Linked DNA regions of Methylobacillus flagellatus KT. The protein of the gene in region 1 interacts with the protein of each later gene in a pairwise test. Links are inferred from orthologs where the notes say so. Each region holds a gene or a part of one and is shown in the gene's direction. Other genes may lie near its edges. The genes, in order: MFLA_RS04130 and MFLA_RS00495.

Region 1 (14,649 bases):
ACTATCAGGGGGCCGCGAATCAATTCCCGGCGTGGCGCATGTCTGGCGGCGTTGTCATGGCCGGTTTGGTCAAGCGCCGTGCCAATGAGCGGGCGCTGTTTCTTGCATAAGGTGAACGTATGAAAACAATTCAGATTCTGGCCGTGGTTGGCCTTGGCGTTGGTGCATTCCTGCTGCTGACGCGCTACCAGAAAAAGACGGAACAGGCTTTGTTCTGGCCCACGCAATACGCGCCGTCATGGTCGGACAATATAACGGGCAACAATGCGACAAATAACAACGGGGTCATCAATGTATAAGGCGCTGAAAGCACTGGATGCAATCCCGCCTTGGTTCTGGATGTTGGGCGCGGCGGGGGTCGCTCTGTACATCATAAAAAAAGGCAGTGTGGCGGCAGCGGCACAAGATGCGGTTGCGGGTGCAATTAGCGGTGTTGGTAGTCTCGCTGGGAGCGTTGGGGGCGGGGTGGTGGTGGGTGTTGGCGACCTGCTGGGGGTGCCTCGCACCAATGAGAGCAAATGCGAAATGGCAAAGCGTCTAGGTAATTCTTGGGACGCTTCAAGATATTGCGATGCGGGCGATTTTATCGCATGGCAATTTAATGACTTGTTCACCAGTGGGCAGGTTGATTTTATAGGCGGTGGCGGCTCATTCGGTGGGCATGGTGCTACCGGTTCTTGGTAACTCGGGGGGAATATGCGTGAGAAATTGAAAGCGCTCTTTGATGCGCGTAGTACATGGGCCGCAATCGGCGTTGCTGCTGGTGCGATCTTTGGTGAGCAGGCAGCAAATACCGTGAATGCGGTAGGCGCTGTGGTAATGGCTATTCTGTAATGGATTGGCTGATGCCAGGGCTGGCGGCGCTCTGCTCATTCGTGGGCAGTTATGCCGCCATCGGAGTGCATATCAAATACCTGCGCAGGGATGTTGATACAGCACATCGTCGTATAGATTCACTGGAAAGGGTTGTTAGATATGGCTACCAGAAAAAAGCGTAAGGCAACAAAAAAGCCTGCACGTTCGAAGCGTACAGGCCGTTTTATCAAGCGTTAAAACGTAAGGGTGACGGTCTTTTCATTGTCGATGAAAACCATGCAATCTATATTGGCGATGCCTTTTGCAACGGGTTTGCTATGGCAAGATGCCTCGGTGCTTTTATCTTCAAAAGTGCCGCCTGTTGCTTGGCCGTTACCTTGTCTATCTAGCGGAACTTCTATATAAAGGCTTCCATTGATATAAATTCCAGCTGTTAGCTTGGGCGTGTCAAGTTCATGTTTCTTTTGGGAAAAAATAGCGCCATTAATTGTGATGGCGTTATCTTGGCCTTTTAGTCTGTAGTTCTGTGTGGGTGCCTTGTAAGTCTGAGTTGACGCGCAGCCAGCCAGGGTCAGGGCGGTGATAAGCGATAGGGTGATTGTTTTCATTTTTTTTACCTTTCTTATTCTTTGAATGCTTTGATGCCAATAGGCACAAGAACGGGTTCTCCGTGGCCTTGAATGCTGATGTCGCGCTCTGCGTTGATGTTGGCAATAAACCAAGCATCCTCGGCCGTTTCAGCCTCAATAATGACAGGGAATGTCTTTCCGCTGTCTTTCTCAAGGTGTTCAATTTCGTATTTATTCATTCTTTCCCCTTAAGCTATCGCGTGTTGGTAATTGTCGCCATAAACCAAGCGCAGCCTATTATAAATATCTTGCCGCTCGGCGCTAGTCCTGTTGTATAGGCACATCTGCTTCCATACAAAAACGGCCTTGAGGTCTGCGGGTCGCATTTCCCGTCCATCTGGCGTGATGAGAGCATCGCGCCTGAAGCGGAAATCATCCCATTGCCTGTGCAAATTGCACATCGTATGGCCGAAGGCATGAAGCCGTAGCAATTCCAGTGTTGCCGGTGGAATCTTGATTTGGCCTTTGCGCCAGCGTCCCCAGGTCGTACGGTTAACTCTGGCAATCTGCATCGCTTCATTTTCCTGCATGGTGGTGTAATGCCATCCGACTTCCAACAGCCAATCAATGGCCTCGGGCGTATTCTCATTGCTCAATGAAAAATTATTGAAATGTTTGAATGACATATTGACGGCTCCTTTTTTATTGTTTATTGTTCGGCCCATGTAGCGAGGGCTTGGAACGTAGGCTAGCCGGGTGTTGCAGATTAGAATTGTTGAAAAAGAGCCGGTATAACCGGTTTTTAGCTGGGCTTCTGATTTAACATAATAAAACTGTGTACTAAGTTTTGCCTTATCAGAAACTTGAAAAATATGCTTTAATTGCATTGACTTACGTTCATGATTGAAATAATCCTGCTTTCCAGTTGGGGCCTGATATTTATCCTCATTATATTCAACAAGACCCAAACCAGTTTCTGAAATACTCGAGTTTTCCTCATACCAGCCCAGCTTAGTAATCAGCGTATTCCGCTCGTCTAAATTCAACTGTCCCTTCAAGGTCAACTCATTGACTTCAAAGTCATGGTTGTCGCGAATGCCATCGCCTTTGCGATTGACCGCATCCAGCATGATGCCACCCCAGTCACCACCTGTACCGATATTGACATGGCCGCCGCTGAAATTATTGTTACCAATAATCGCCATCACGCTCGCCTGAAACTCTTTTGGTACAGGCTTGGTCACGAAGTTGATCATGCCACCAACGGTTTGCGGACCATACAGTGTCTGCCCGGAACCTTTCACAACTTCAATCCGGTTCACTCGATCAAGAGGCGTAGTATAGTGAGCAGAAGGATCTCCATAAGGCGCCAAGAACAAGGGAACCCCGTCCTCCATCAGCAAGGTACGGGATGTGCGACGGGGATTCAAGCCGCGAATGCCGATATTAGGCGCCAGCACAAAGGCATCCTCACCCACAATATTGATGCCAGGCGTTTGGTTCAATGCTTCGCGTACGCTGAATGGTTGACGGGCCTTCAATTCCTTTTCGTCGACTACATTGAAAGAGCCAGGCACTGCTTCCAGACGGTCTGGCAGGATACTGGTCACTTTGACCTTATCTGCAACAATGCTCTCCTCATTGGCATTGGAAGCAGCATTTTTTTGATTTGCCTGCTCAGCCGCGAATGCCGGCATGGTCAAGATCAAGACTGCCATCCCCATCATTGGTTTTTTAATCACTTTTGAATTCCCTCTTAGTTTCATTGAACACTGGAACAGCACGGCTTTCCAGCACCTCTCCATAAATATCACCGATTTTATTTAATTGTAAAAATTTGTAACCAGAGATAGCTGAGAGTTTCCAAGGATTGGTTCAATTCAAGAAGAGGAATTAATCACAAATTACATTGGGAAAAAATCCCGAATATGTTTTGAAATATTTCAATACCAATGAAAATTAATTGCCCACGACACCAGGAAAAACTCCCAACCCCGCATGCCGTCAGCGATTTCAGGAAAAAATCACTTCCAAGGAATGAAGGTTCTCTATCAGAATTGCGCAACAATGAGTACCACGCCCAACCCCACTCTCACATTCTGGACGCGCATTTCCCAGCCCACCCGCGATATCATCATTTCCCTGCTTGTCATCGCAAGCGTGTTTCTGCTATCGGCAAAGTTGGATCTGTCAGAAAAGTTCATCGCGTGGGCGCTGGCCCACGAATCACTCCAGCTGGACGAGTTTCCACTGGTCCTTTTCACAGCGGCTTTTGTTGCGGTGTGGTTCTCACGCCGCCGCATGCGCGAAATGATCGCAGAGGTTAACCGTCGCAGTGTCGCAGAACAGGCATCGCAAGAAAGTCAGCGCTTGTTCAAAACACTTTTTGAACAAGGCTTGTCCGGCAATTTCATTGCTGATCTCAATGGTAATATCTTGCTGTGTAATCCGGCATTTAATGCCATGTCCGGCAACAGCGCATCTACCCTCAACCTGAAGAAGGCAATGGGGCGGCGCTGGGGGGATATTTGTCTCCAGTTGCAAACTTCAGACAAAGTCGACATCCCGGAGCTTACGCTTACCCGTCCGGACAATGCGCCTTGGGTCGTAACGGCTAGACTGACACGTGCCTTGGATAACCCACACTCTTCACAACAGAATATCTACGGTTTTTTTGCCGATATTACGGAGCAGCATTTGGCAGAACGTGAACTGGCTGTTCTGCTCAAGGAAAACCAAGCACTCGCCCGTCATGCCATGCAAGTGCAAGAGGAAGAGCGCCGCAATATCGCGCGTGAGATCCACGATGAAATGGGGCAGTACCTGACTGCAATTCGTCTGGAATTGGCGAGCCTACCCAAGGAGGGCCATTCTTTCATCGGGGAGTTTTCCGCACGTATCAATTCACATGTCGAACATATTCAGCAAGCAGTACGCGGCTTGATTCACCGCCTTCGTCCTACGGCATTGGACGCTCATGGTCTTGCAGAAGCGATTGAGCAACTGGTCAATGAATGGAAAAGACAACATCCGGCAATCGAGTGTCAACTGATGCTGGATAAACATTATCCGAGCCTGCCGGAAAAAACCAGTATCGTGGCATATCGTATCGTGCAGGAGTCGCTCACCAATATCGCGCGCCATGCGTATGCCAATCGTGTCGCGATCAGGCTAATCCGCACCCATGGAATACTTTCAGACATATTGACGGTAGAGGTGCAAGATGATGGTGTAGGCTTCAATCCACATCTGCCCCGGGCGGGTTTCGGTTTATCCGGCATGCGAGAGCGTGTTGAGGCAGAGGGCGGCACATTTAACATCCGCAGCGAACGAAAAGGGGTTGTTATTTCAGCAACGCTTCCCTTCAATGCCACACCGAAGGTCATTCAGGAAAATTAAGTATGGTTCAACGAATACTACTGGCAGACGACCACGCAGTAGTGCGCAGTGGATTGCGCATCTTGCTTGAGAACGCAGGTTACCAAGTAATAGCAGAAGCAGAGAGCGGCGAGCGCGCCTGTACGCTTTGGCAAGAGCATCACCCCGACTTGGGAATTCTCGACCTGGACATGCCGGGAATTGGCGGATTGGAAACCTTGCACCGCATCATTGCACGAGATAGGAATGCCCGCCTGATTATTTTCAGTATGCATAACGACAATATCTATGCGGCGCGCTCCATGCAGGCCGGCGCGAGGGGATATGTCGTCAAGACCGATGCGCCAGAAATATTGCTTGAAGCAGTGAAACAAGTATTGCGTGGTGGACGCTATATTGGACATGAACTGGCACAGCACCTCGCCATGGACCGCTTCTCTCCTAGCGAAAATCCATTGGAAAAACTATCCCCCAGGGAATTCGAGGTGTTTCGCCGTATCGCTGAAGGTATTTCTTTAAGCGGTATCGCTGAGGAGTTGCATATTGGCTACAAGACTGCTGCCAATATCCAGACCCAGGTACGGCAAAAGCTCAATGTGCAGACAACAGGACAACTGGTGCATATTGCAATACGCTTTGGCATTACCCAGCAGCGGGATTAAACAGCAAAAAAAAACCAGGTGTCATCCTGGTTTTGGTAAATCCTTAGTGGTATGGAGTTGAACAACAGGCTTGATGGAAAATTATCTTGCTAAGAAATCCAAGCTGCTGAATGACAGCGTAATCCCAAACCAAGCAATCACCTATCGCATTCATTCCTCAAAATTACAGGGAATTATTCCCGAAAATGAAATATTCGCCCATATCAACGGGAACATTGGCCGCAAGGGTTTGCCTGTCACCCCTCAATTACGCCATGCTTGATCGCCAGCCGCACCAGCTCAATGGGGCTGGTGATACCTAATTTCTGCTTCAGCAGTGTCTGGTAATTTGCCACGGTTTTCTGACTGATCTTCAATATAGTGGAAATCTCCTCTACTCCCTTGCCCGCGGCCAACAAGCGGAATACTTCAAACTCACGCGCTGATAACAGACGCGTAGGGTCGTCGCTGCCAGAGAGGGTCTGCAAGGCAATCTGCTGGGCAATACCCGGGCTTAAATAACCTTTTCCCTGCGCCACTTCACGCACTGCCTGGACGAGATCATCCGCCGCACCAGATTTGGCCACATACGCCCTGGCCCCCGCGCCCAATGCCTGCGATGCAAACGCAGCATTCTCATGCATGGAAAAAATAATGACACGAGCCTGAGGATAGCGCGCAATGATGCGGCGCAAAGCCTCTAGCCCGCCCATACCTGGCATGGACATGTCCATGACGATGACGTCAGGCATATGCTCGCCATAAAACTGATATGCCTGCTCCCCACTGTCTGCTTCGGCAATAACTTCAACACCGTCATTCTGCTCAAGCAATCGCCGCAGGCCTGAGCGGACCACCTCATGATCATCCACCAACATGATGCGAATATTGACACTCATTGCTTTTCCCCTGCTGACGCTTGTAATGGCAACTCAACATTGACCCGTGTCCCCGCCGCCAACGCGCTGTCTAATGAGAAGCGTCCTCCCAAGCCTTCTACGCGCTCACGCATGCCGGCAAGCCCAAAACCAGATGGCAGCTGGGCAGTATTGAATCCACGCCCGTTGTCTTCAACAGTAATGTTGAGCATCGTCTTCTCAATAGTAATCCGTATATCGACCCGGCTTGCATTGGAATGCCGGGTCACATTCGTCAGGCACTCCTGCACTATGCGATACACCGCAATGGCAGTCGTCTCATCCCGGATGTCATCGAGCCGCCCGGGAATATCGACATGCACGTCAACTTGCTGATTGCGTTGTTTCCAAGTGCTCACCAGATCTTTCAACGCAGTACTTAAGCCGAACGCATCCAACCCTGAAGGTCGCAACCTCTGCAGCATGTCATGCACGATATCCATCATCTGCCGCGCCACGGCGCTGATCGCTTTCGCACTTTCCTTAGCATTCTCGATACTCTTGGCATTGAGGATGGCAGAAGCATCCACGTGCACCGCGGTCAAGTATTGACCGATTTCATCATGCAGATCCCGCGCCAGGTTCTTGCGCTCGTCTTCCTGCAGTCGAATCAACTGCTGCGTGAGCTTATGATTGTTTTGTATGCTGGTTTCAAGCGTTTCGGCCATGGCATTGAACTTCCGGCTAATGCCGGCCAGTTCTGGCAATTCAAAATCAGGCAGCCGCGCTTTCAGATTGCCTCGCTCCAGCTCATTCAATGCGGTCATGACGCTATCAACCGGCCGCATAGCACGGCCAACCGCCCAGTACACCAATGCATTGACGGCCACGAAGAAGATGGCCACTAGCAATAGCAACCCCATGACATCGCCAAGGACTTCCTGGATTTCATAACTGGGGTCTGGTGTAACAACCAGCTCTCCAATCATGCGGCCGCTGACAAAAATCTTGCGGCGGATTTCAGGCAGGGCTGGAGAAATGAACCCCATCGCGCTCACCAGCCAAGATGTGGGTTCCTGTTTATGACTTTCGATATTGCTGTCACGCAGGCGGCCATTAGCGTCAAAGAACTCAATGCGCAGATGGCGAACGTTGCCCAGGTTATGCAATCGGAATATGGAATTGGGATTTTGCCCATCCGCTTCATTCAGCCAAGCGAAATCAGAAGTGTAATGCAGTATTTCAGCATCCAGCAGATGCATGGCCAGGGTAGCAGTAGATTGCACTTCCGCACGGACATCGTCCCGGGCATTGTGGATCATCATCACAGCAGCAAGCAACAACACCAATGCCAACAATAGGGTAATGATCAGATTGAGACGTAATTTTAGGTTCATCGGTGAACTTGATAAAGCAGCCTGCTGCGTGTGATTGCGCAATTTAAATCAGTTCTCCGAAAACAGAAACGGGAAAAAGTCCCGATACTTATTCCTTCACCACGAAAATTGAATGAATATTTCCCCCTACCCGAGTGACACATTCCTACAGCCAGCTTCCTGACGGATGTCTAGAATGGACCTCAGAAGTTAAGAGTTCACTCCATGTTCTTTGCAACTTCTCCATAGTGTAATGCCAGCGTGAAAGCTCACGCTGGCTTTTTTTCGTGTTGGCATGATGGATATCGAAAGGCGACATCCGCCGCCCCAGGACTATTTTTTCTTGGTTTTCAGTTCTTCCGTCAAATGGGGAGCCAACACCTGCAACATCTGAGCGAATACTTTAGGATTGGCTGCGACGATATTGCCGCTTTCAAGGTAACCCTCGTTGCCTTCGAAATCGCCGACCAAGCCGCCAGCTTCATGCACAAGCAAAGCGCCGGCTGCGATATCCCAAGTAGACAGACCAATTTCCCAGAAGCCGTCAAACCAGCCGGCTGCGACATAAGCCAAATCAAGCGCGGCAGAGCCGGGGCGACGCAAGCCAGCGGTCTTCTTGACCATGTCCTTGAACATGCCAATATAAGTCTCGAAATGCGTGAAATCCCGGAACGGGAAGCCGGTACCGATCAGGGAATCCTGCAACTTGGGACGGTTGGTGACGCGGATGCGCTTATTGTTCAGGAAAGCGCCACCGCCGCGAATGGCAGTAAACAGATCGTTCCGACTAGGGTCATAGATGACCGCACGCGTGATCTGCCCTTTCTGCCTCAGGGCGATCGACACGGAATATTGCTGAAAACCGTGCAGAAAGTTGGTGGTACCATCCAATGGATCTATGATCCAGACATTATCCGCATCCTCATCCTGCTTGCCACTCTCCTCCCCAAAAAAACCATGGTCAGGATAGGCATTTCTCAATATATCAATAATGGCAGCCTCGGCGGCCTGGTCGACTTCACTGACGAAATCATTGTAATCCTTGCTGCGCACCGTCAGGGCGCCGATATCCAAAGAGCCACGGTTAATGATATCGCCTGCACGGCGGGCGGCCTTGACCGCATTATTCAACAAATGCATAGATTCTTTCCGTTACGGTATCCCGGCACGCCGGGCTGATTTTAAAGAACAGGGACAAATTGCGCTTGTTAGGGCACACACCCTAAACTGGTAAAATAGCATTTTAAGCCTTATTGCCATGACATCCAAACTCAACCTGCTGCAACAAATCCGTATCGTCCTTTGCCAGACAAGCCACCCGGGCAACATAGGAGCCGCCGCACGCGCCATGAAGACCATGGGATTGTCACAGCTCGTGCTGGTAAAGCCGAAATCGTTCCCTCATGCCGAGGCGACCGCCATGGCATCGGGCGCTACGGACATCCTCGATAACACCCAGGTATGCGCCACTTTGGCAGAAGCATTACACGGTACGACACTTGCCATCGGCATGAGCGCACGCAGGCGTGAACTTTCACATGAGCTGGTTTCCGCGCGTACTGGTGTGCAACGTGCAATCGAAGCAGCCCACGACGCCCCTGTCGCCATCGTATTCGGCACGGAGATGAGCGGGCTTTCCAATGCAGAGCTCGATCACTGCCAATTGCTGGCCATGATCCCAGCCAACCCTGAATACTCTTCGCTCAACCTCGCTGCTGCTGTGCAGGTGATCAGCTATGAGCTGCGTATGGCAGTGTTGGATCATCCCGGTCCTACGCGCACTGAGTCCGCCCCATTGGCAACCAGCGAAGAAATCGAGCGCTTATATGCGCATCTGGAACAAGTGTTGATTGAGATTGGCTTCCTGAATCCTGCGCAGCCTAAACGCCTGATGCAGCGCCTGCGCCGCATGTACGGACGCGCTAGGCTGGAAAAGGAAGAAGTCAATATCCTGCGGGGCATACTCAGCGCGACACAGACGCCTCGCCCGCCGCGCCCTTCCCCTGAAGCATGACGCCGACTTCTCATTTCAGAGTAAAATAGTCGGATGTTCAGCAAAATAAAAGAAGATATCGGCGTTGTGTTTGAGCGAGATCCCGCAGCGCGTACACGTTGGGAAATCCTCACCACCTACCCTGGCGTCCATGCTTTGCTCATTCACCGTTTCTCGCACCGGCTTTGGCGGATGCGCCTTTACTGGTTGGCACGGCTCAGCTCTTATATCGCACGCTGGTTTACGGGGATCGAAATCCACCCAGGCGCCGTCATTGGGCGCCGTGTGTTTATCGACCACGGCATGGGCGTGGTCATCGGTGAAACGGCCGTGATAGGAGATGACTGCACTCTATATCACGGCGTCACCCTGGGCGGTACATCCTGGAACAAGGGCAAGCGCCATCCAACATTGCTAAATGGCGTCGTGATTGGCGCTGGCGCCAAAGTGCTGGGCCCAATCACCATCGGCGCAAAGGCCAAGATCGGATCCAATGCCGTCGTCGTCAAGGATGTGCCGGACAATGCCACCGCAGTGGGTATTCCTGCAAGAATCGTCGACCAGGAACAACCGCGCCCGCAGGACAATATGGCAGAGAAAATCGGCTTTGCCGCCTATGCTGTCAGCGAAAAGATGAATGACCCATTGAACAAGGCCATTCAAACCCTCATCGATCATATTGCCAATCAGGACAATCAACTGCAAGAGGTCAGGCAACAGCTGGCAAAACTCGGCGCTGATATCGAAACCGATGTCGAAATCGGACATGCTTTCGATGTGAACTCCATCAACAAAATAGTTGACTAAAGTATTCAGGTATTCTAGAATTTCACTCTAGAAATACGCCATTAAATTGCTGCACCACCCAGCAATGGCGCATGATCCGAACAACTTTAGGAACGAAACATGCGATTAACTACAAAAGGCCGTTTTGCAGTCACTGCGATGCTGGACCTGGCGCTGAACGAAGAGGAAAAGCCGGTCACCCTGGCCGGTATCAGCGAGCGGCAAGGCATCTCACTTTCCTATCTGGAGCAACTTTTCAGCCGTCTACGTCGCAACGGCTTGGTCAAGAGCGTACGAGGTCCTGGCGGAGGCTACCGCCTTACCAAGAACCATCACGAGATTTCCGTCTCTGACATCATTACTGCCGTGGATGAATTGATTGACGCGACTCAGTGCGGCGGCAAAGAAAATTGCCATGAAGGCAAGCCATGCATGACCCATGACCTCTGGTCCAGCCTTAACGCCAAGATTCTGGAATACCTTTCAGGTGTGGCACTCTCAGACCTTGTGGCTTCGCAACGCGAAGGTAAGGAAATCCGATTCACCGTCCGCCGGGAAACCTCGCGTCCAGCCGTCCAGGTCGCAGCTTAAGGATTGCGGAATGCCTCGCGCTGCCTACTTCGACAACAATGGCACCACTGCCCTCCACCCCAAGGTGTTGCAGGCAATGCTGCCTTACTTGTCCGAACAGCAAGGCAATGCCACCAGCCGCCATATGTATGGCCGTTCTGCCCGCAATGCCATTGACCAGGCACGCGAACAGGTCGCGGACGCCGTGGGCGCGCATCCCTCGCAAGTGATTTTCACCAGTAGCGGCACCGAAGCTGACAATCTTGCCATCACGGGAGTAGCAAACGCACTGGGCAACGGCAGGATTGCTGTCAGCTGCCTGGAGCACCCTGCAGTATCCCGGCCAGCAGAAGCCCTGAGGTGGCATGGCTGGATACTTGACCGTATTGCCAGTAACCGGCATGGACAGGTTGAAAAAAACGCACTGGAAGCCATATTACAAAATAAGACCGATATGGTCTCGGTCATGCTGGCGAATAACGAGACTGGCGTCATCCAAGATGTTGCTGGCCTGGGCGAGCTTGCACGCAAGCACAAGGCCTATATGCACACTGATGCAGTACAGGCATTAGGCAAGATGGATGTGGATTTCGCCAGCCTGAATGTCCATGCCATGAGCTTGTCCTCGCACAAGATCAATGGTCCTCAGGGCGCTGGCGCATTGATTCTGGACAAACGGATCGATATTCAGCCTCTCCTTTACGGCGGCGGTCAAGAAAGAGGCTTGAGAAGCGGTAGCGAAAATATCGCCGCGATCGTGGGCTTCGGAGCAGCCTGCAGCCTGGCTGTCGCGGAAGCGCGGCAAGGCCGCACCGAGCTGGCTCGCCTGCGCGAGCATCTTGAGCAGGGTCTCCGCAGGCTGGATGCGGTTATTTTTGGTGCTGAAGCCGAGCGTCTGCCCAACACCAGCTTTTTTGCTTTCGCCGGTATTGAAGGTGAGACCCTGGTGATGGCGTTGGACAAGCAAGGGTTCGCCGTTACCAGCGGCTCAGCCTGCTCGAGCGACAATACAGAGCCCAGCCATGTCCTGTTGGCCATGGGTATCCAGCCGGATACTGCCCGGGGTGCAATTCGCGTCAGTTTGGGCGCTAATAACGACATAGATGAGATCAATGCCTTCCTGCAAGCGCTGGAAAGCGAACTCACAAGATTGAGAAAGTTAACTGCAGTCGCAGTTTAGGAAACCGAAAAATGACAGTACGTACGCCAATTTACCTGGATTATTCAGCCACTACCCCGATTGATCCGCGGGTAGCGGAGAAAATGATCCCTTACCTGACGGAACACTTCGGCAACCCTGCCTCGCGCAGCCATGCTTTCGGCTGGACAGCAGAAAAGGCTGTGGAAAATGCGCGCGAAGAAGTAGCTAGGCTAGTAAATGCAGACCCGCGTGAAATCGTCTGGACTTCGGGCGCTACGGAATCGAACAACTTGGCGATCAAGGGTGCTGCCAACTTCTACAGCCCATCCAAGGGCAAGCATATCGTCACGGTGCAAACCGAGCACAAAGCTGTCATCGACACCGTGCGCGAACTGGAACGTCTGGGGTACGAGGCGACTTACCTAATACCCGAGCCGAACGGTCTGATTGATCTGGATAAATTCAAGGCTGCGTTGCGTCCGGATACCGTGCTGGCATCGGTCATGCTGGTCAATAACGAAATCGGTGTCATTCAGGATATCGAGGCAATCGGCAATATCTGCCGTGAGCAAGGCGTGATTTTCCATGTGGATGCTGCACAGGCCACCGGGAAAGTGCATATCGACCTACAAAAACTGCCTGTGGACCTGATGAGCTTTTCCGCGCACAAGACCTACGGTCCCAAGGGCATCGGTGCCCTCTATGTACGCCGCAAACCACGTGTACGCATCGAGGCACAGATGCACGGCGGCGGTCATGAGCGCGGTATGCGTTCAGGCACACTGGCCACACACCAGATTGTCGGCATGGGTGAGGCGTTCCGCATCGCACGTGAAGAAATGGATAGCGAGAACGTACGCATCCGCCAGTTGCGCGACCGGCTGCTAAAGGGTCTACAAGAGATTGAAGAGGTGTACGTCAATGGCGACCTTGAACACCGTGTTGCCCATAACTTGAACATCAGCTTCAACTTTGTCGAGGGCGAATCACTGATCATGGCGGTCAAAGATATTGCCGTTTCCAGTGGTTCTGCTTGCACTTCGGCAAGCTTGGAACCGTCTTATGTATTGAGGGCGCTGGGACGCTCCGACGAGTTGGCGCATAGCTCAATCCGCTTCTCGATCGGACGTTTTACAACGGAAGAAGAAATTGACTACACCATACAGCTGATGAAAAGCAAGATAGGCAAGTTGCGCGAATTGTCTCCGCTTTGGGAAATGCACCTGGAAGGTGTGGATCTCAATGCCGTGGCTTGGGCAACGCATTAACGCATACAGGAATATCCTGAGCAGCAGCCTAGCCGCTCGAAGAGACAACATTTAGATACATGCACCTGTCAAAGTGTCGGATCACCCGTTTGATAAAGCGGCATATTGACAATATTGAGGAGTAGAAAAATGGCTTATTCGGACAAAGTACTCGACCATTATGAAAACCCACGTAACGTAGGCTCACTGGACAAGAACGATCCCTCTGTCGGTACCGGCATGGTGGGTGCTCCTGCCTGTGGGGACGTGATGAAGCTGCAAATCAAGGTCAATGACCAGGGCATTATTGAAGACGCCAAGTTCAAGACTTACGGTTGCGGCTCTGCCATTGCATCCAGCTCACTGGTGACTGAACTGATTAAGGGCAAGTCCCTTGACCAGGCCATGGAAATCAAGAATTCCGATATTGCCCAGGAACTGGCGCTGCCTCCAGTCAAAATCCACTGCTCGGTACTGGCTGAAGACGCCATCCGTGCAGCGGTGGCCGATCTCAAAGCCAAGCAGGGCGCCAAGGATCAACAGGTGGCATAAAGGAGCTGGTTCATGGCAATTTCCCTGACAGAGACCGCTGCCAAGCGAGTGCAGAAATTTCTTGCCAACCGCGGCAAAGGTGTAGGCCTGCGTCTGGGCGTCAAAACGACCGGGTGCTCCGGCATGGCTTACACCCTGGAATTCGTTGACGAGATCCAGGTGGAAGATCTGGTATTCGAAAGTCACGGCGTCAAAGTGATTGTCGATCCGAAAAGCCTGGTTTACATCGACGGCACGGAACTGGATTTTGCCAAGGAAGGCTTGAATGAAGGCTTCAAGTTCAACAACCCGAATGTCAAAGATGAATGCGGCTGCGGTGAAAGTTTCACGGTGTAGTTGTTTCCCCTTGCCGATGGCCCCGTAGCCCGCTTCATCCCACCCAATCTCCGCCCTCTATGTCCACAATACAGCAGAATTACTTTGAGCTGTTTGGCTTGCCCGTCCAGTTTGCCCTGGATACGGCCTTGCTTGACCAGCGTTATCGTACATTGCAGGCAGAAGTGCATCCCGACCGTTTCGTGGCAGCCTCGGCCAACGAGCGCATGCAGTCCATGCAATGGGCAACCCAGGCCAACGAAGCTTACCGCATCCTCAAGCACCCAACCTCACGCGCTCGTTACCTGCTGCAGCTGCATGGAGTGGATACGGAAGAGGAAAGCAATACGGTGATGCCTGCCGATTTCCTCATGCTGCAAATGGAATGGCGGGAAGCGGTCGAGGAAG
Region 2 (17,259 bases), 750 kb from region 1 along the record:
CAGATTTTTCATCCAGCTGGGGCATGGGGAAAGACCTTGACTGGAACGCGACCATCGATAGCACCCAGCGACGAAGATGCGCTTGATTTGGCACGCCCATGAAAAATCTGATGGCATTGAGCGGTAGAAATAATGATGGGCCAAGCACACTCAGCGCGGCGGTCCCGGTAGACGCGCTGGCGCATGCAGCAGGCCCCGGCCAGGAAGGGCAAACACATCAGGTGAGTTTGTTGGGTGCGCCAAGTGGCCTTGCTGACTTCCTCACGACGACGCTCAATTTTCTTCCTGATTGTTCGCCGCGCTGCCTCGCTTCACAACAGACATGTGCCGGATAGGACCAGGGACAAAGCCTAAATACCGTCCCGTGCAGGAATAAAGGCCTGGTCGATGTTCTGGCCCATTTTCTCCGCCATCTGCATCAAAGCAGCATCGTGGGCGCGTTTGATCTGCATTTTCAAGTCGCTTTTCTGCTGACCCAGCAACCCGAGGATGTTCGCCTTCATTTCTTCCCGGTAGCGATACTCGTCATAAGCGATCATGGCCTTGTCCACAGTAAACCAGGTTACCCCGCCAACCACTGCGCCGCACGCCAGTGCCAATGGCCCGCCGGGAGCGCACATTGCGGTGGCAGTGCCTGCGCTCCCCAGCGCTGAGCCACCCCGCTTGCCAATTAGCTTCCTGACGATGGAGCCAGATGCAATCCTTGATGAAAGCGCCCGGGCCATCCGATACACCCGCGGACCTGTCACCGCGGCAACCCCACCTGCGCCCAGTGAAAGGGCAGCGCGTTGCGCATCCCGTGCGAAATCGAGTTTGGTCAGTACTGGCACTTGAATTGCACCCAACGCGCAAGGCGCTTGCCTAGCATTCTGCACTAAGCGCCCTTGCAGGTTGGAGGCGGCATACTGCATTGCCAGGCTGGAATGATGGAATACCTGCTGGGGAATTGCCCTGACCATCGCATCGACAGGCTCGGGAGCGAACATGGTTGCCTGGAGCTGCTCTTGCAAGAGCGCTTCCAGCGTTTTCCCCGTCACCTTGCCAACCGCCAACGTGCCTAGGCGGCTATATTCACCAGTCAAGGAAAAATACCAGTCGAGGTAATCGTCCACGCGCGCTTCCACCCCCAGGAATGCCTGATCCACCTGACGGTCAATGTCTTGATGCGCCGTGGCGACTGCACTGCGCATGGAGCGCTGCATGTCTTCCCGGACCTCGAGGCGGAGGGATGCCAGCCTACCCTCATCAACTTCGCAGGGATTGAATATACTGCTTGCCTGCGCGATCACCGGCTTGATGGCCACCTTGGGCAATTGCCAGTAGAGCACGGCCAGCGCCGCCGATACCACCAGGAATTTCTTCAGCAAAGACCCAGTGAGCGATTCGGTAGGCTGTCGCCTGGCAACATGATCGGCGATGCTAAGTACGCCAATCAGGAAATAGTTCAAGGTATAGGCAATAATGCCGGCCGGCAGCAGGACGAGTAGCCACACCATGATCTTGACCGTCGTGCTTTCGATGGTAGGAATAAGCTTCTGGGAAAAATGCCAGACCGACTGGTCAATGACTGCCAGCCACCCGCTCAGCCAGCCTATCCAGGCTGTTGCCGCCCCGCTTGCCATTGTCGCCCGGGTTTCTTCCTGTAATGCATCCCACGATATGGAACGCGTATCAACCGTGCCGTAACAATAATCCAGGAAGAAAAATGCCAGGGCCAGCAACGCCGTATTGAGCCAGAACAAGGGCCAGTTCCTGACAAACACGGCCAGATAGTCCGTCTTCACCTGCCCGGAGAACTGTCTGCAACAGGCATGGAAAAGCAGCAGGAGCAATACGCCATCGATGACCACCACATACCATTGCAGCGTACTTAACAGCGTGCTCACGCACAACAGTAATGCTGCCAGGACAAACGCGCGGCAGACCTGCATTGCAAGAGCGAGATTGCCAGCCCAGAACCAGCGCTTCAGCCAGCCATGCGGCTGGGCCGCCCTGTCGAGCATGGCCTGGCGCTTGAAGAGCACATCCTCCGAGAGCGCGAAGAACATGGGCAGGCTGACAAGCACCAACATCCCGAACACTGGCCAATATGCCAAACCGTGCAGCTGGGCGGATATGCCATACAGGCCGGCAAGCGCCATCATGAGCAAGGCGACCTGGATACAACACTGCTCCAGCCTGCCCCCAGCGCCCTGCCTATACATTTCAACGATTCGCAGCAAGCCTGTCTTCATAAGTAGGATTGCAGACGGTTCCAGTCCAGGTGCAACTCCACTTCATCAGCCAGCCGCTCGAGGCTGGCCTCGCGCAGGGCCAGATAATCATAATGGGCGATGGTTTCCTGAGCCTGTTTCAACTGACTGTAACCCGCCCAGTTCAGCCAGGCCTGAGTCGCCTCGGCATGGTCGAACAGGCCATGCAGGTAAGTGCCCGCTATCTGCCCGTCCTCGGACAACGCTCCTTCTGCCTGCGTGCCGATGTGCAACAAAGGCCGCTCCAAGGCCGGGCCGCTGCTGACACCCATATGGATTTCGTAGCCGGTGACGACGGCGTCGGCAAAAGTGAGCTTGCCTTCCACTTCCTTGAGGTGTTTTTCCTTGGTGAGCGTGGTTTCCATATCCAGCCAGCCGAAGCCGTCGCTGGAGCCGGCATCGCCTTCGAGACCGTGCGGATCGTGGATTTTGCGGCCCAGCATCTGAAAGCCGCCGCAAATGCCCATCAGCTTGCCGCCGTAGCGCAGATGGCGGGAGATTTTGTCGCGCCAGCCGTGAGACGCCAGCACTGCCAGGTCGCCGCGCACGTTCTTGCTGCCGGGCAGGATGATGAGGTCGGCTGGCGGCACTGGCTCGTTGAGCTCGATGAACTGGAAATCGACATGCGGGTGCATGCGCAAGGCGTCCATGTCGGTATGGTTGCTGACGTGCGGCAGGACCGGGGCAATCACACGCAACCAGGTTTGCGGCTTGTCCGGCGTATCTTTCGCCACGGCATCCTCGGCTTCGAGATGCAAATTGCGCAGATAGGGCAGCACGCCAAGCACGGGAATGCCGGTTTCCTGCTGCAGCCAGTCCAGTCCGGACTGCAGTAGCGCGATATCGCCGCGGAAGCGGTTGATGACGAAGCCGATGATGCGCTTTCTCTCCGACTCGGAGAGTAGCGCCAGGGTGCCGACGATATGGGCAAACACGCCGCCTCGGTCGATGTCGGCGATCAGGATTACCGGGCAATCCGCCGCCTCGGCAAAGCCCATGTTGGCAATGTCGTTCTGCCGCAAATTGATTTCCGCAGGGCTGCCCGCGCCCTCGACGATGATGCATTCATATTGCTCGCGCAGGCGCTGCCATGAAGCCAGCACAGCTTCGCGCGCCTTGGGTTTGTAGGCGTGGTAGGCCATTGCTTCAAGATTGGCCAGCACCTTACCGTGGATGATCACCTGGCAGCCGGTGTCGGTATTCGGTTTGAGCAATACCGGGTTCATGTCGGTATGCGGCAACAGGCCGCAAGCCTGCGCCTGCACGGCCTGGGCCCGGCCGATTTCGCCGCCGTCGCTGGTCACGGCGGAATTGAGCGCCATGTTCTGCGGCTTGAACGGCGCGACGCGCACGCCCCTGCGGTACAATACCCGGCATAAACCCGCCACCAGCGTGCTCTTGCCCGCGTCCGAGGTGGTGCCCTGAACCATCAATGTGTTGGCATATGTCATTGGCCCATTATCCCATTAGTTTCCTTGCAACCCCAGCCCTGCTGATCTTCGCCCTATGGCTGGACAGGCTGCTGGGCGAGCCCGGGCGCTGGCATCCACTGGTGGGTTTCGGTAACCTGGCGTCCGCACTGGAAAAGCGCCTCAACCGCCCACATGCGCCACGCTTGGCGCGCCTGCTGGGCCTGCTGGCCTGGCTTGTATTGTTGTTGCCGGCATGGGTGCTTGCCTTCTGGCTCACTCAGCTGACATATGGCTGGCTGCTCGACGTCGTGCTGCTGTATTTCGCTATCGGCGCCCGCAGCCTCAAGGAACATGCCTTGCGCATCTACCATGCCCTTGCTCAGCAAGATTTGCCTGCCGCACGCCAAGCGGTGGGCATGATTGTGAGCCGCGACACTGCCGAACTCGACGAGCGCGGGATTGCCGCCGCCGGCGTGGAGTCGGTGCTGGAGAATGGCAATGATGCAATTTTCGGCGCGATTTTCTGGTTTGTACTGCTCGGCGGCAGCGGCGCGCTGTTGTTCCGCCTTGCCAATACGCTGGATGCCATGTGGGGCTACCGCTCACCGCGTTTTCTTTATTTCGGCTGGGCCGCTGCTCGGCTGGATGACCTGCTCAACCTTATCCCCGCTCGTCTCACCGCCTTGAGTTATGCGCTTTGCGGGCATGTCAGGAGCGGATTCTCGTGCTGGCGGCAACAGGCGCGGCTGTGGTACAGCCCGAACGCAGGCCCGGTGATGGCGGCAGGAGCGGGCGCACTCCAAGTCACGCTGGGCGGCAAGGCGCGCTACCACGGACAGGACAAGGTACGCCCCACGCTGGGCACCGGGCCAGCCGCCTCGGCTGCCAGCCTCCATGCCGCAGTGCGGATGGTGGATCGCAGCATCGTGCTCTGGTGCCTGGTGATTTTTATCGCATACGCACTGATCGGGGCATACTATGCTTGAGCACGGCGGAAATCTGCATGTAGCCAGTCAGCAATACGGCATTGCGCGGGAATACTGGCTGGACCTATCCACCGGCATCAATCCGCAGGGCTATCCAGTGCCCGAGATTCCCGCATCGGCCTGGCACCGGCTACCGGAAGCCGACCCTCCATTGGAACGCATCGCGGCGAGCTACTATGGCGCCCAGCGCCTACTGGTGACCGCTGGTTCGCAGGCCGCGATCCAGGCGCTGCCGCGCTTGCGCCAACCATGCCGCGTCACCGTGCTGGGCCCCATGTATGCTGAACATGCCCATGCCTGGCGACAACAAGGGCACCAAGTCAGCGAAATTGACTATTTGCCCAGCGCGGCAATGCTGGCTGAAACCGATGTGCTGCTGGTATGCAATCCCAACAACCCCACTGCCCGCCTGCTTGCGCCCAGCACGCTGCTGGAGTGGCATCAGGTCCTCTCGGAGCATGATGGCTGGCTGGTCGTGGATGAAGCCTTCATGGACAGCACCCCGGAACATAGCCTGGCAGCATACAGCCACCATTCCGGGCTCATCATCCTGCGCTCGCTGGGAAAATTCTTTGGCCTGGCCGGCGCGCGCGTCGGCTTTGTTCTGGCAGAAACGCCGCTGCTGACCCGGATGGCCGACCTGCTGGGGCCCTGGGCCGTTACCGGCCCGTCCAGCATCGTGGCACAGGCCGCACTGGCCGACCATGCATGGCAGCAGCATCACCGTGCCAAGTTGCTGGCTGAAAGCCGGCAATTGGCGGATATGCTGCGGCAGGCCGGCCTGCCAGCGCGCAAGGGCTGCGCACTGTTCCAATGGTTGAAGTTAGAGCATGCGGAACGACTGCATGTGCAATTGGCGCGTCAGGGCGTCTGGACCCGGCATTTTCCGGCACTGCGGGGGGTGCGGATCGGCCTGCCGTCCGCAGATGGGTGGCAGAAACTGGCGGTGGCGCTGAAAGAACTGCAGCTGCAGGACCTCAGCGATTAACGTACGCGACGCTGGTGAACTGCGGTGCGACGATGATCTTGCTCACGCTGGCGTAGTCGATTTGCAGCTTGAAGGTATGCACCAGCGGCAGGCCAAGCGCATAGCCCATCAATGCCCGGATGACACCGGCATGCGTGAACACCAGCGCGGGCTGCTGCTCATGCTGCAAATCAGCAAAAAAGGATTGCGCACGCTGGAAAAGCTGCTGGAAGGATTCCCCATTTGGCGGCACGTGACGCACGTGGTCTTCCGCCCAGACGTCGACCAATCCACGCGGGATGTCGTTCCAGGAGCGCATTTCCCAATCGCCGAAGTTCAGCTCCTTGAGCCTGGGATCGGGCTGCACTGTCAACTGCGGACTGAAGGTGGCGGCCATGGATTCCGCCAGCTTCATGCAGCGCTGCAGGGGACTGCTGTAAATCACGGGGTTCTTCAGGTGCCTGAGCTTGGGATGCAAGGCCTCGAACTCGGCAAGAAAAGTTTCAGTGACGTCAATATCGCTATGCCCGTAGCATGTGCCGGGCAACACATCCGGCGTCGTATGCCGCACCAGGTAAATTTCCAATTAAATACTCCACATGTCGCGAACCAGCATCAAGATGCCAAGATAAAACGCCAGCTCCGTCAACTGCTGCATGGCACCCAGGCAATCACCGGTATATCCGCCAAGGCGCTGCTTCAGCTTCCAGCTGAACCAACACCACACCATCACCACCGGCAGCAACGCAAGCCACAGCCGTGCCGGCAGCAGCAGCAGCAAAGGGGCCAGGCCCGACACCACGGCAATCCACAGGCTAATCCTCGACGGGTTGGTCGCCAGCGGCTTGGCCTTGCCCTCCTCCCGCACATACTCCTGGGTAGCCATCACGAGCACCGCGGCAAGCCGGCTCAGGGCATGGGCTGACACGAGGATCCAAGGCAGCATTGCGGGCGGCATTTGACCAAGGCTGATGAACTTGAGCAGTAATGCCAGGAATAATGCTATCGCGCCATAGCTGCCGATGCGGGCATCCTTCATGATGACCAGCGTCTGTTGCTTCGTCCATCCGCCGCCCAGTCCATCCATGGTATCCGCCAGCCCATCCTCATGGAAAGCGCCAGTCAGCCACACCGTGGCGACCATACTGAGGATGATCGCCACGGTTGCGGGCAGAATGTGCAGACTCAAGTACAAGACCAGCGCCGCCGCCAACCCGATGAGCATGCCCACCAGCGGGAAATAGCGTGCCGCATCGTTCAGCTCAGTGGAATCAAGATGCTGGATGGCGGGCACCGGCAGGCGCGTGAAGAATCCCAACGCCAACAGGAACAAGCGCCATTGCCGGTTCATGAAGCATCCTGTCGGCTGATATTGGCCGACTCGAACGAGGCCATTTCATTGAGGAAATTCACCGCGGCCTGCACCAATGGATAGGCCATTGCCGCGCCGGTTCCCTCACCCAGGCGCAGGCCCAGGTTGAGCAAGGGCCTGGCACCCAGCTGTTGCAGCACCAGCTGGTGCCCCGCCTCGTCGGAACAGTGGGCGAAAATACAGTACTCCAATATAGCGGGCGCTACCCGGCTTGCCACCAGCAGGGCCGCCGTGGCGATAAAACCGTCGATCAACAAGGCAACCCGCTTTTCTGCAGCGCCCAGCATGGCACCCACCATCATGGCAATCTCGAACCCGCCAAACGTTGCCAGCACCGCCAAGGGATCTGTGTTGTCCACCTGGTGCCGCGCCATTGCCTGGCGGATCACCTCTGCCTTGCGCATCACACCGGCGTCATCCAGGCCCGTGCCACGGCCGACACATTGCGCTACCGGCAACTGGCACAACACCGCGACAATGGCCGACGCAGATGTGGTATTCCCTATGCCCATCTCACCAAACCCCATCACGTTAGTCCCAGCAGCAGCTTCCATTTGCGCCAGCCTGTAACCGTTGATCAAGGCTTGGTCGCACATCTGCGTAGACATGGCAGGCATCTTGGAGAAATTATGGGTTCCCATGCCAACCTTGGCGCGAATCAGCTCCGGATGCGCCGGAAAGACATGGGCCACCCCGGCATCCACGACCTTGATCCGCATCCCATGCTGGCGCGTAAACACATTGATTCCCGCGCCGCCGGCCAGGAAATTCATCACCATTTGCCGCGTCACTTCCTGTGGATAAGGGCTGACCCCCTCCTCGACTACTCCATGATCGCCCGCGAACACTAGGATGGCCGGACGCTGCAACACAGGCGTCAACGATTGCTGGATCAGGCCAAGCTGCAATGCCAGGCTTTCCAGCTGACCCAATGCCCCCCTTGGCTTGGTTTTATTGTCGATCTTGGCTTGCAATGCGGCTTTCAGGCCCTGGTCCAGCGGGGAAATAGAAAGTTGTGGTAATGACAGTGGTTGGCGGCTCATGAAATTAACTTCTTGAATCAAGCCTGGAGCATACCCGAGCGCGTCGCTTTTTTGAACCACGAGAATAAAACGTGATTTTTTTCGATCGCAGCTGGACGAAATACTGAAGTTTGCTATAATGCTGGCCTTGCGTGAGCTCAAGGGCCAACGTAATAAACAAAGTAGCATGGCCAGGTAGCTCAGTTGGTAGAGCAGCGGATTGAAAATCCGCGTGTCGGCAGTTCGATTCTGCCCCTGGCCACCAAGGAATATCAAAGGGCTAGCTTCAGTAATGGGGCTAGCCCTTTTTCATTTTCTACGTCACGCCCTGTCTTTCAACTTGGCGGCTGCCTGCCGCAGCACGGGGTGGGTGGATGTCTCGAGATAGCCGAGCAGATCCTGCATAAAGGCTTCGGTGGCTGTCTCGGGAATCTTCATCAGCCATTTGACGGCTTCGGCGGCCTCGCCCGCATTGATCAGCATCCTGGCATAGTTGAACTGCCCACGGAAATCTCCACCGATGGCCGCCTGTTTGTAATAGGCGGTTGCCAACCCGATGTCCTGCTGGACTTCCCAGCCTTCCTCATGAAAACGGCCAATGATATTGATGGATTTCGCGTGACCGAGTGAAGCCGCCTGGCGATACCACTTCAGGGCCTCTGCGCGATCCGCCTTGACCCCATAGCCCTTGATCAACAGATTGGCATAGTTGTACATCCCCCAGTCCAGGCCCGTGTTGGCCGCCTTTTTGTACCAGAAGGCGGCGACGACGGGATTGTGCGGCGTGCCCCAGCCATGCTCGTAGCAGCGCGCCAACATGTTCATGGCATGGGGGTGATCCTGGTAAGCAGCATGCTTGAACCATTGATATGCCTCTTCAGGGTTTTTCTCTGTGCCACGCCCTTCTAATAGGATCTGCCCCCACATTGCCTGTGCCTGCACGATGCCATGCTCAGCGGCAGCGCGTATCCAGCGGCTTGCCTGTCGCGGGTCATCGGCAAGGATGGCGGCAAACTCTGCCTCGGTAAGTTGTTCCAGTTGCTCCGGGGTGATCGGGACTGCGGTATCGAGAGAGGAAGCGCTCACACTTCACTCCAGTGCCGTATCAGGTTATGGTAGGTGCCGGTAAGCTGGATAATGGCCTCTTCATCCGCACCGGTCTGGTAGAGACGCTGAATGGCATTGTCCATATCGAACAGCAGGGTGCGCTGGCTATCCTCACGGATCAGGCTCTGGGTCCAGAAGAAAGATGAGATGCGTACCCCCCGGGTCACCGGCATGACCTTGTGCAGGCTGGTGCCGGGATACAGCACCATATGTCCCGCGGGCAATTTGATTGCTTGCGTGCCGTATGAGCTCCCCGCCGTCATAATCTTCCGGCGGCGTGAAAAACAGAGTGCTGGACAAATCTGTCCGCACGCGCTCACGCGAGCCGCTCAATGACCTGACCGCGTTATCGATATGGAATCCAAATGATTGCCCGCTTTCATAGCGATTGAACAAGGGCGGGAAGACTTTTCTGGGCAGGGCAGCCGACATGAACAAGGGGTGCTGGGTCAGGCGACTGACGATCAGGTCGCCCAATTCAATCGCCAGCGGATGGTTTTCTGCCAATTGCAGGTTGTTTTTCGCCTTGGCGGATTGATACCCTGCCGTGACCTTGCCATCCAGCCACTCTGTCGCATCCAGCCGTTGGCGGATGGATTCAGCTTCTTCGGGAGTAAATACTTCAGGAATAGTGATCAACATAGTCGTAATGTGAAAAGCCGTGGCGATTCCGCCACGGCTCCATCCAGGGTTAAAGATGTTGTTTTAGAAACGATAGTTCATCGTCAACTGCGCTCCCAGGCCCTCGCCAGGAATCCCGAAACCGCGACCGTTGTATTGGCGGAAGTAATGCTTGTCGAACAGGTTGATGATGTTCAACTGCCAGTCGATATTCCGGTTCATGACATAGCGCGCCGTCAGGTTATGCACCACGTACGATGGCACTTCGTGGTTGAGCTCAGGGTTTGAATTCTCGTTACCACTCCTGCCAGGCGCAATGTAGCGCTTATCCATGTACCGGATGCCATAGCTGATGGACAGCGAAGGCAATACCTCATAGGTCGCGAACACGCTGGCCGAATTCTTCGGCGCATTGGTCAATGTTCCGCCTTCGCCCGTTGTCGCGTTGCCTGTGCGCTGATCGACCAACTCACTGTTCAGATGCGTATAGCCGGCAAACACAGACAGCTTGTCATTCACTGCGCCGGTAGCCCCCAATTCCAGGCCACGAACACGCAGCTTGCCATCGATGACCGAACTTGCACCGGTGGTCAGATCCAGGTCGCTACCCGGGTTCTTAACCTCGGTATTGAAGATAGCTGCAGTCAGCGCCAGACGCTCGTTGAACACATCCCACTTGGTTCCGATTTCCGTGGTCTCAGACTTGATGGGCGCTGCCGCATCGCGCAAGTTGGCTGCACTGGTACTGTTGACGACGGAAGCAAGCCCGCGCGGCTGTTTTGCAGTGGCGTAGGAAGCGTAAATCGAACCATGCTCCTCGGGCTTATAGATCACCGCGATACGACCGCTATCCAGGTCCTCCGTAGAGCTGCCACTTTCCCTGGTGGCGGTATCCTTGGAATGGGCCTTCCATTTGTCGTGACGATACGAGAGATTCATTTCCCATTGCGGGGTGAATTTGATAGTATCGATCAGGTAATAGGAAACGGTATCCGCGCGTGTCTCTACCGACGCACCCCAGGTATAGTCAACGTCATAAGGCAGCTTGGTGAGGTGGTTGCCGGTTGGATAGGCAATCACCCCGCCATCGCCAATGGTGGCGCGATTATCGAGGCCCACACCAGTGCCGCCCCGTTTATCCATGGACTCGCGGGCAAATTCCAGCCCGCCCACCAGAGCATGCGAAATAGCGCCGGTGTTGAATTTCCAAATGGCATTGGTCTGGTTGGCAAATGCCTCGTTCTCGTACTGGCTGGCCACCCCAAGCAAACGACGGTAAGTCAGCGTGCCACCCTCCGGGGTTGTCACGATATACTCGCGATGCAATTTGTTCCAGGTGAAATTGTTGGTCAATTGCAGGCTATCGCTGAAATCATGCTCGACACGGAAATTGATACGGTCGCTGCGGGTGTAATCGCGATCCAGGTTGCGGAAACCATAGTAATCGGACCACTTGACGCCAGGCGCCAGCTCGGCACGACCACCGTTCGGAGCCGTGAAGCCAGGAATACGCACATTACCAATGCCGCCAAGAGCATTGAATCGGGAAGGCTTTCCGCTCACCCAGGTGGGAACACCGTAATCCAAATTGCCATCATCATCCAGATGCTCGTAAGCCAGGATCGCACGCGTCGGCGTGCCCAGGCCGAATGACAAGGACGGCGCAATCCCCCAGCGATCACGGTTGATCCAGTCGCGGCCATTGATACCGCTCTCGTGGCGCACGGCATTCAGGCGGAATGCAATACCGTTATCTTCATCCAGCACCTGGTTGATATCGGCCGTAATCCGCTTGTAATCGGCAGTGCCGGCACCAACGCTGACGGATCGGTCATTTTCCAGGTGGGGCCGCTTGGTCACCATATTGATACCGCCGCCGATCAGGCCGCCACCCCATTCGGCAGAACTAGAGCCCTTCACTACATCGACCTGTTCGATATTGAACATTTCGCTGCGTGTACGCATGGCGGAATCACGCACGCCATCGATGAAAATATCCGAGCCGCCATAAGTGCTGGCCGACAGGCCGCGGATATTGATGCCATCGCCCACACCACCAGCGCCCTCGCCGGAATTGAAGGTAATGCCGGGAGAGTTGTACAACACCTCTTCCAACGTCTGCGCGTTCTGCAGCCTGATGATTTCCTTGGGAATCACCGTCACGCTTTGCGGCACATCGCGCAAAGGCTGTGTATATTTAGGCGACGCAAGTCTCTCGCTCTTGTAAGGATTCTCGCGTGCAGCCCGTACGCTGACCTCTTCCAGCGTCGCTTCCTTCTTGTTGTTTGCCGGCTGCTTCCGCCTGGGCCAGATTGGCCATGGATAAAGCCGATAATGCAAGGCTAACGGTGGCAACGGTCTTGTTTGATTGCAATTCAGAATTGCTTGATGAAGCTTTCGATACTGCCATTTCTCCCCCTTAAGTGGATAAAGAATGATTCTCACTTTGAAAAGCAACGCGATTTTATAGAGGGAGGAGAAAGACAATATGTTGAAACTGACCAAAATGTAACAAAATATGTCAATTTGCGAACTTCTACATACACTTTTACACATTGGTCATCACCAACATATTGCAAAACAATCTTGCAATATTTATGAAACATTATAGAGAGGCGGCAAGAACGCAAGGCAGGGTTATGCTATGATGTTGCGCCTGATGACTCCCGGTCCAGCATACTGATGACCAGCCACACCGATATTGATGCGACTGAGCTCCATGCACTGCTCGCCTCCCGCAAAACCATCCTGGTTGATGTCCGAAACGATGACGAGGTGGCGCGCGGGGTGATCGAGGGTGCCATGCATTTGCCCATGATGGTGATTCCCAGCATGGGCAGCCTGCTCTGCGAGCATCACGATACTGCGCTGGTTTTCTATTGTCACAGCGGCATCCGCTCTGCACAGGCAGCCGCCTTCATCGCAGGCATGGATCGGGAAAATGTCTACAACCTGCGTGGCGGCATCCTCGCATGGGCTAATGCCGGCTATACCTTCGTCCCTAAAACCGATTGATGATGGAATTCCACCAAGAACTCGACGCACGTGGGCTGAAATGCCCTCTCCCCATCCTGCGATGCAAGAAAGCATTGGCTGACGTTGCCCCAGGCGAAATCCTCAAGGTCACCGCGACCGACCCCGGATCCGTCAAGGATTTCCAGGCGTTCTGCAAACAGACCGGCCATGAAATGCTCTCCGTTGTGGAAAATGAAGATGCTCCGCAGAAGGAGTTCATTTTCCATATCAGGAAACGGCTACAGTAGGCTTCTGCGCCAGCCGGCGCCAGTCATTAAAGCAGCACGCCTTCCTCAGGCTGCAATGCAGGTGGCAAAGGCTCCGCTATGATTTCCAGCACGGCAATCTCGATATTGCGGCTCATGGCATCCAGCGGCAGGTCGTTGGGCTCGGTGCCGAATGGATCGGCAATCTGGTCTCCCAGCGCATCCAGGCCAAAGAAAGTATAGGCCAGGATGCATACCGCCACTGGCGTCAGCCAGCCTATACTATCGACCAGGCAGAATGGCAGCAGGAAACAATAGATATGCACGATGCGGTGCAGCATGAGGATATAAGGGTATGGAATTGGCGTGCTCTTGATGCGTTCGCATCCGCCATGCACCTGCGACAGTTGATTGAGCTGCGCATCCATTTGCGCGAGCAGGATGGGATCCAGCCGGGACAGCCTGGCATATTCAGTGACGCGTTTGCCCAGCATATTCAGGATCAAGGCGGGCGATGCCATATGCCGTCGCACTTCATCATCGGCGATTCGATTCGCATTTTCATATATAACGCCACGTAAAAAATTGCGCAGCGCGTAAGGATAAGCCAGCAAAGGCTGCAGCAGGTACAAACGCTCGTCACGGTCCAGCTGCGGGAAATACTGCTGCACCTGGCGCGTCAGATTACGCGCGCTGATGATCAGCTCGCCCCACAAGGTGCGCGCCTCCCAGAAACGCTGGTAGGCCGCACTGTTACGGAACCCGAGAAAGATCGCCAGCGTCAGCCCCCACAGGGTGAAAGGCGTCGCCGTCAACGTCACCTTGTAATGGTAAAGCGTGCCGTGGGTAGCCACTACCAGGGAACTCAGCAAGGTCGTAAACAATACCTTGCGCCAGATCACCGGGATAATGGAGCCCTTGAGCGAAAACAACAGGACACGGGTGCTGGGATTTTGCGGTTGCGTAATCATGACAATATCCTTTTATCCAGTGTCCGGACCTGTGCTACTTCAGTTTGGCAAGCTGCGCCTGCAGCTTGGAAAGCGTATCACTGAAGGCGGCCAACCTGGCTTTCTCCTGTTCGACCACGGCAGCTGGCGCGCGCGCCACGAAGCTTTCATTCCCCAGCTTGGCCTGCGCCTTGGATACCTCACCCTCCAGGCGGCTGATTTCCTTGCCCAGGCGCTCCCTCTCAGCAGTCACGTCGATCTCGATCTTGAGCATGAGTTTGAAATCACCCGCCAATGCCACGGGGGCTTCCGCCTCGGGCAGCTCAGCCATGATCTCGACGTCACTCAGCTTGGCCAGCGCCTTGAGGTAGGGAGCATAGGCCGCCAGCTTTTCATCGTCCCCGGCGGCGATCAGCGGCACCCGCGCAGCAGGTGATACATTCATTTCGCCGCGCAGGCTGCGGCAGGCGTCCACCGACTCCTTGAGCAAGGCGACCCAGGCTTCCGCCTGCTCGTCCAGCTTGGCCGGCTGACTGACGGGGTATTGCTCCAGCATGATACTGGGCCCGGTACGGCCAGACAGCGGGCCGACGATTTGCCAGATTTCCTCGGTAATGAACGGCATCAAGGGGTGCGCAAGGCGTAGTATGGTTTCCAGTACGCGCAGCAGGGTGCGCCGCGTGGCACGCTGCTGGGCTTCGCCTCCGTTCTGCAGTTGCACCTTGGCCAGTTCGAGGTACCAGTCGCAATATTCATCCCAGACGAACTTATAGATCGCCTGCGCCACATTGTCGAACCGGTATTCGGCAAAGCCGCGTTCGATATCGGCTTCGGTGCGCTGCAGCAGGCTGACGATCCAGCGGTCAGCCTGCGAGAAATCCAGGTAGCCCTCAGGCTGGGTCTTGCAGTCTTCCAGGCCACAATCCTTGCCCTGGGTATTCATGAGCACGAAACGTGCGGCATTCCAGAGCTTGTTGCAGAAGTTGCGGTAGCCTTCGCAACGCTGCAGGTCGAACTTGATGTCGCGGCCCGGCGAGGCCAGCGAGGCAAAAGTGAAGCGCAGGGCATCGGTACCGAATGCGGGAATGCCTTCCGGGAACTCCTTGCGCGTGCGCTTCTCGATCTGCTCGGCCTGCTTGGGATTCATGAGGCCGGTAGTGCGCTTTTTCACCAGCTCCTCAATGCCGATGCCGTCGATCAGGTCGATCGGGTCAAGCACGTTGCCCTTGGACTTGGACATTTTCTGCCCTTCCGCATCGCGGATCAGCCCATGTACGTAAACATCCTTGAACGGAATCTTGCCGGTGATGTGCTTGGTCATCATCACCATGCGCGCCACCCAGAAGAAAATGATGTCGAAGCCGGTGACCAGCACCGAGGACGGCAGGAACTGCTGCAAGGCCAGGTTGGCCTTGTCCTTTTCCTCGTCCCCGGTCCAGTCCAATGTGGAAAACGGCCACAAGGCGGATGAATACCAGGTATCAAGCACATCCTCGTCGCGCTTCAAGTGGCCTTGATAGCCATCGTTGGCAGCAAGCTGTTTTGCCTCTGCCTCATCATGCGCGACATAGACCTTGCCGTCGTCGCTGTACCAGGCGGGAATCTGGTGCCCCCACCAGAGCTGGCGCGAGATGCACCAATCCTGGATGTTGTTGAGCCACTGGTTGTAGGTATTGACCCAGTTTTCCGGCACGAAGCGGATCTCGCCGTTGGCGACCACTTCCAGCGCTTTTTGGGTAATGCTTTTGCCATCCGCGCCCGGCTTGCTCATGGCGACGAACCACTGGTCGGTGAGCATGGGCTCGATCACGACGCCGGTACGGTCGCCGCGCGGCACCTTGAGCTTGTGTTTATCGACCTTGACCAAATAACCCTGCGCTTCGAGGTCGGCCACGATCTGCTTACGCGCGGCAAAGCGCTCCAGTCCCTGGTATTGCACCGGGGCGGCATCGTTGATATGCCCATCAAGCGTGAGGATGCTGATCAGCGGCAACTTGTGGCGTTGCCCGACGGCATAGTCGTTGAAGTCATGGGCAGGTGTCACCTTGACCACGCCGGTACCAAACTCGCGGTCCACGTAATCGTCCGCAATCACCGGGATCTCGCGGTCGCACAACGGCAGCTTGACGTGCTTGCCGATCAGGTGCGCATAGCGTTCATCCTCGGGATGGACCATCACGGCAACGTCACCGAGCATGGTTTCAGGACGCGTCGTGGCGACGGTCAGCTCGCCATCGCCGTCCGCCAATGTATAGCGGATATGCCAGAGATGGCCATCTTCCTCCTCGGAAATCACTTCGAGGTCGGAGACAGCGGTATGCAGCTTGGGATCCCAGTTCACCAGGCGCTTGCCGCGATAGATCAACCCCTCGTTGTAGAGGCGGACGAAAGTCTCGGTGACAGTGCGCGACAGGCCCTCATCCATGGTGAAGCGCTCGCGGCTCCAGTCCGGCGAGGTGCCCAGGCGGCGCATCTGCTTGGTGATGCTGCCGCCGGAATATTCCTTCCATTCCCAGACCTTCTCGAGAAATTTCTCGCGGCCGAGGTCGTGACGGCTGATACCCTGCGCATCGAGCTGGCGCTCGACGACGATCTGCGTGGCGATACCGGCATGATCGGTGCCCGGCTGCCACAGGGTATTGGCGCCGCGCATGCGGTGATAACGCGTCAATGCATCCATGATGGTTTGGTTGAAACCGTGCCCCATGTGCAGCGTGCCCGTCACGTTAGGGGGTGGCAGCAGGATGCAGAAATTATCTTGTTTGCTGGAATCCAGCCCGGCAGCATAGTAGCCGCGCGCTTCCCAGAATTGGTACCAGCGGCTTTCTATGTTCTTGGGTTCAAAGGATTTGTCCAGGGTTTGGCTTGCAGAGATATCGGTAGTCATAGGGGTGGGATTTTAGCATAGCGCATTCATGCGAAAACGCTGCTACGCTAAAAACCGGCCTGACTGCAAATGCAGCAATCCCAGCATGAGCACCACGAACACCAGCCCATGCAGCCAACATAACAATAAATAACGCCGCTTGAGACGATGCGGCGACAGACTGGAAAGCAGAAACAGGCGGCCGTCGACTGGCGCCCGCATCACATGTACACCGGGGGCCATACGCAATTCGCGATGTTGTTTTTCCACTTCGCGCACGGCTGCCCGGCGCGCCAGCGCCCATTCATTGAGGTCGATCTCGCCATTGCCGTCCAGATCAAAGCGCTTGAGCAAGCTCGGCCGGTCGCGCTTCCATTCCGCAAGCAATGCAGAGACGTCCTCCTTCTGGTTGAGCGGCATATTCGCGCCGCCTACCGTGGTAAATTCTCCCAGTACGTAAATCGGCCCGGCAAACAGGATTTC

Evidence for each region.
Region 2: the proteins of MFLA_RS04130 (region 1) and MFLA_RS00495 interact in binary tests that used the Escherichia coli proteins (3 or more experiments, as listed by UniProt). The link is inferred for Methylobacillus flagellatus KT from one-to-one orthologs.

Annotation. Positions count from the first base shown.
Region 1 is NC_007947.1:852,920-867,568, reverse strand. Bases 11,338-14,286 are described here. They hold MFLA_RS04130 (IscS subfamily cysteine desulfurase), read left to right. Parts: upstream 11,338-12,177; coding sequence 12,178-13,395; downstream 13,396-14,286. Other genes in these bases: iscA (iron-sulfur cluster assembly protein IscA), read left to right, coding at 13,939-14,262; iscU (Fe-S cluster assembly scaffold IscU), read left to right, coding at 13,525-13,926; MFLA_RS04135 (cysteine desulfurase family protein), read left to right, coding at 11,338-12,166. Outside these bases: MFLA_RS04210 (lysozyme), read left to right, coding at 1-110; MFLA_RS04205 (hypothetical protein), read left to right, coding at 120-299; MFLA_RS04200 (hypothetical protein), read left to right, coding at 292-684; MFLA_RS14370 (hypothetical protein), read left to right, coding at 697-834; MFLA_RS14365 (hypothetical protein), read left to right, coding at 834-998; MFLA_RS04195 (hypothetical protein), read right to left, coding at 1,050-1,424; MFLA_RS04190 (hypothetical protein), read right to left, coding at 1,439-1,624; MFLA_RS14360 (TonB-dependent receptor plug domain-containing protein), read right to left, coding at 1,634-3,127; MFLA_RS04180 (histidine kinase), read left to right, coding at 3,453-4,784; MFLA_RS04175 (response regulator), read left to right, coding at 4,787-5,425; MFLA_RS04170 (hypothetical protein), read left to right, coding at 5,499-5,687; MFLA_RS04165 (response regulator), read right to left, coding at 5,662-6,303; MFLA_RS04160 (ATP-binding protein), read right to left, coding at 6,300-7,658; MFLA_RS04155 (inositol monophosphatase family protein), read right to left, coding at 7,971-8,777; MFLA_RS04150 (RNA methyltransferase), read left to right, coding at 8,896-9,651; cysE (serine O-acetyltransferase), read left to right, coding at 9,685-10,437; and 3 more genes. UniProt on the Escherichia coli protein: Master enzyme that delivers sulfur to a number of partners involved in Fe-S cluster assembly, tRNA modification or cofactor biosynthesis. Catalyzes the removal of elemental sulfur from cysteine to produce alanine.
Region 2 is NC_007947.1:98,347-115,605, reverse strand. Bases 11,562-14,379 are described here. They hold MFLA_RS00495 (sulfurtransferase TusA family protein), read left to right. Parts: upstream 11,562-12,756; coding sequence 12,757-13,002; downstream 13,003-14,379. Other genes in these bases: MFLA_RS00485 (valine--tRNA ligase), read right to left, coding at 13,966-14,379; MFLA_RS00490 (bestrophin family protein), read right to left, coding at 13,029-13,931; MFLA_RS00500 (rhodanese-like domain-containing protein), read left to right, coding at 12,422-12,754; MFLA_RS00505 (TonB-dependent receptor), read right to left, coding at 11,562-12,094. In the rest of the region: MFLA_RS00555 (hypothetical protein), read right to left, coding at 351-2,222; MFLA_RS00550 (cobyric acid synthase), read right to left, coding at 2,231-3,682; adenosylcobinamide-phosphate synthase CbiB, read left to right, coding at 3,697-4,650; threonine-phosphate decarboxylase CobD, read left to right, coding at 4,643-5,638; cobC (alpha-ribazole phosphatase), read right to left, coding at 5,628-6,203; MFLA_RS00530 (adenosylcobinamide-GDP ribazoletransferase), read right to left, coding at 6,204-6,968; cobT (nicotinate-nucleotide--dimethylbenzimidazole phosphoribosyltransferase), read right to left, coding at 6,965-8,032; MFLA_RS00515 (tetratricopeptide repeat protein), read right to left, coding at 8,333-9,097; MFLA_RS15060 (hypothetical protein), read right to left, coding at 9,094-9,201; MFLA_RS00510 (Fe2+-dependent dioxygenase), read right to left, coding at 9,230-9,760; more of MFLA_RS00505, read right to left, coding at 9,824-11,561; more of MFLA_RS00485, read right to left, coding at 14,380-16,797; MFLA_RS00480 (hypothetical protein), read right to left, coding at 16,840-17,259. UniProt on the Escherichia coli protein: Sulfur carrier protein involved in sulfur trafficking in the cell. Part of a sulfur-relay system required for 2-thiolation during synthesis of 2-thiouridine of the modified wobble base 5-methylaminomethyl-2-thiouridine (mnm(5)s(2)U) in tRNA.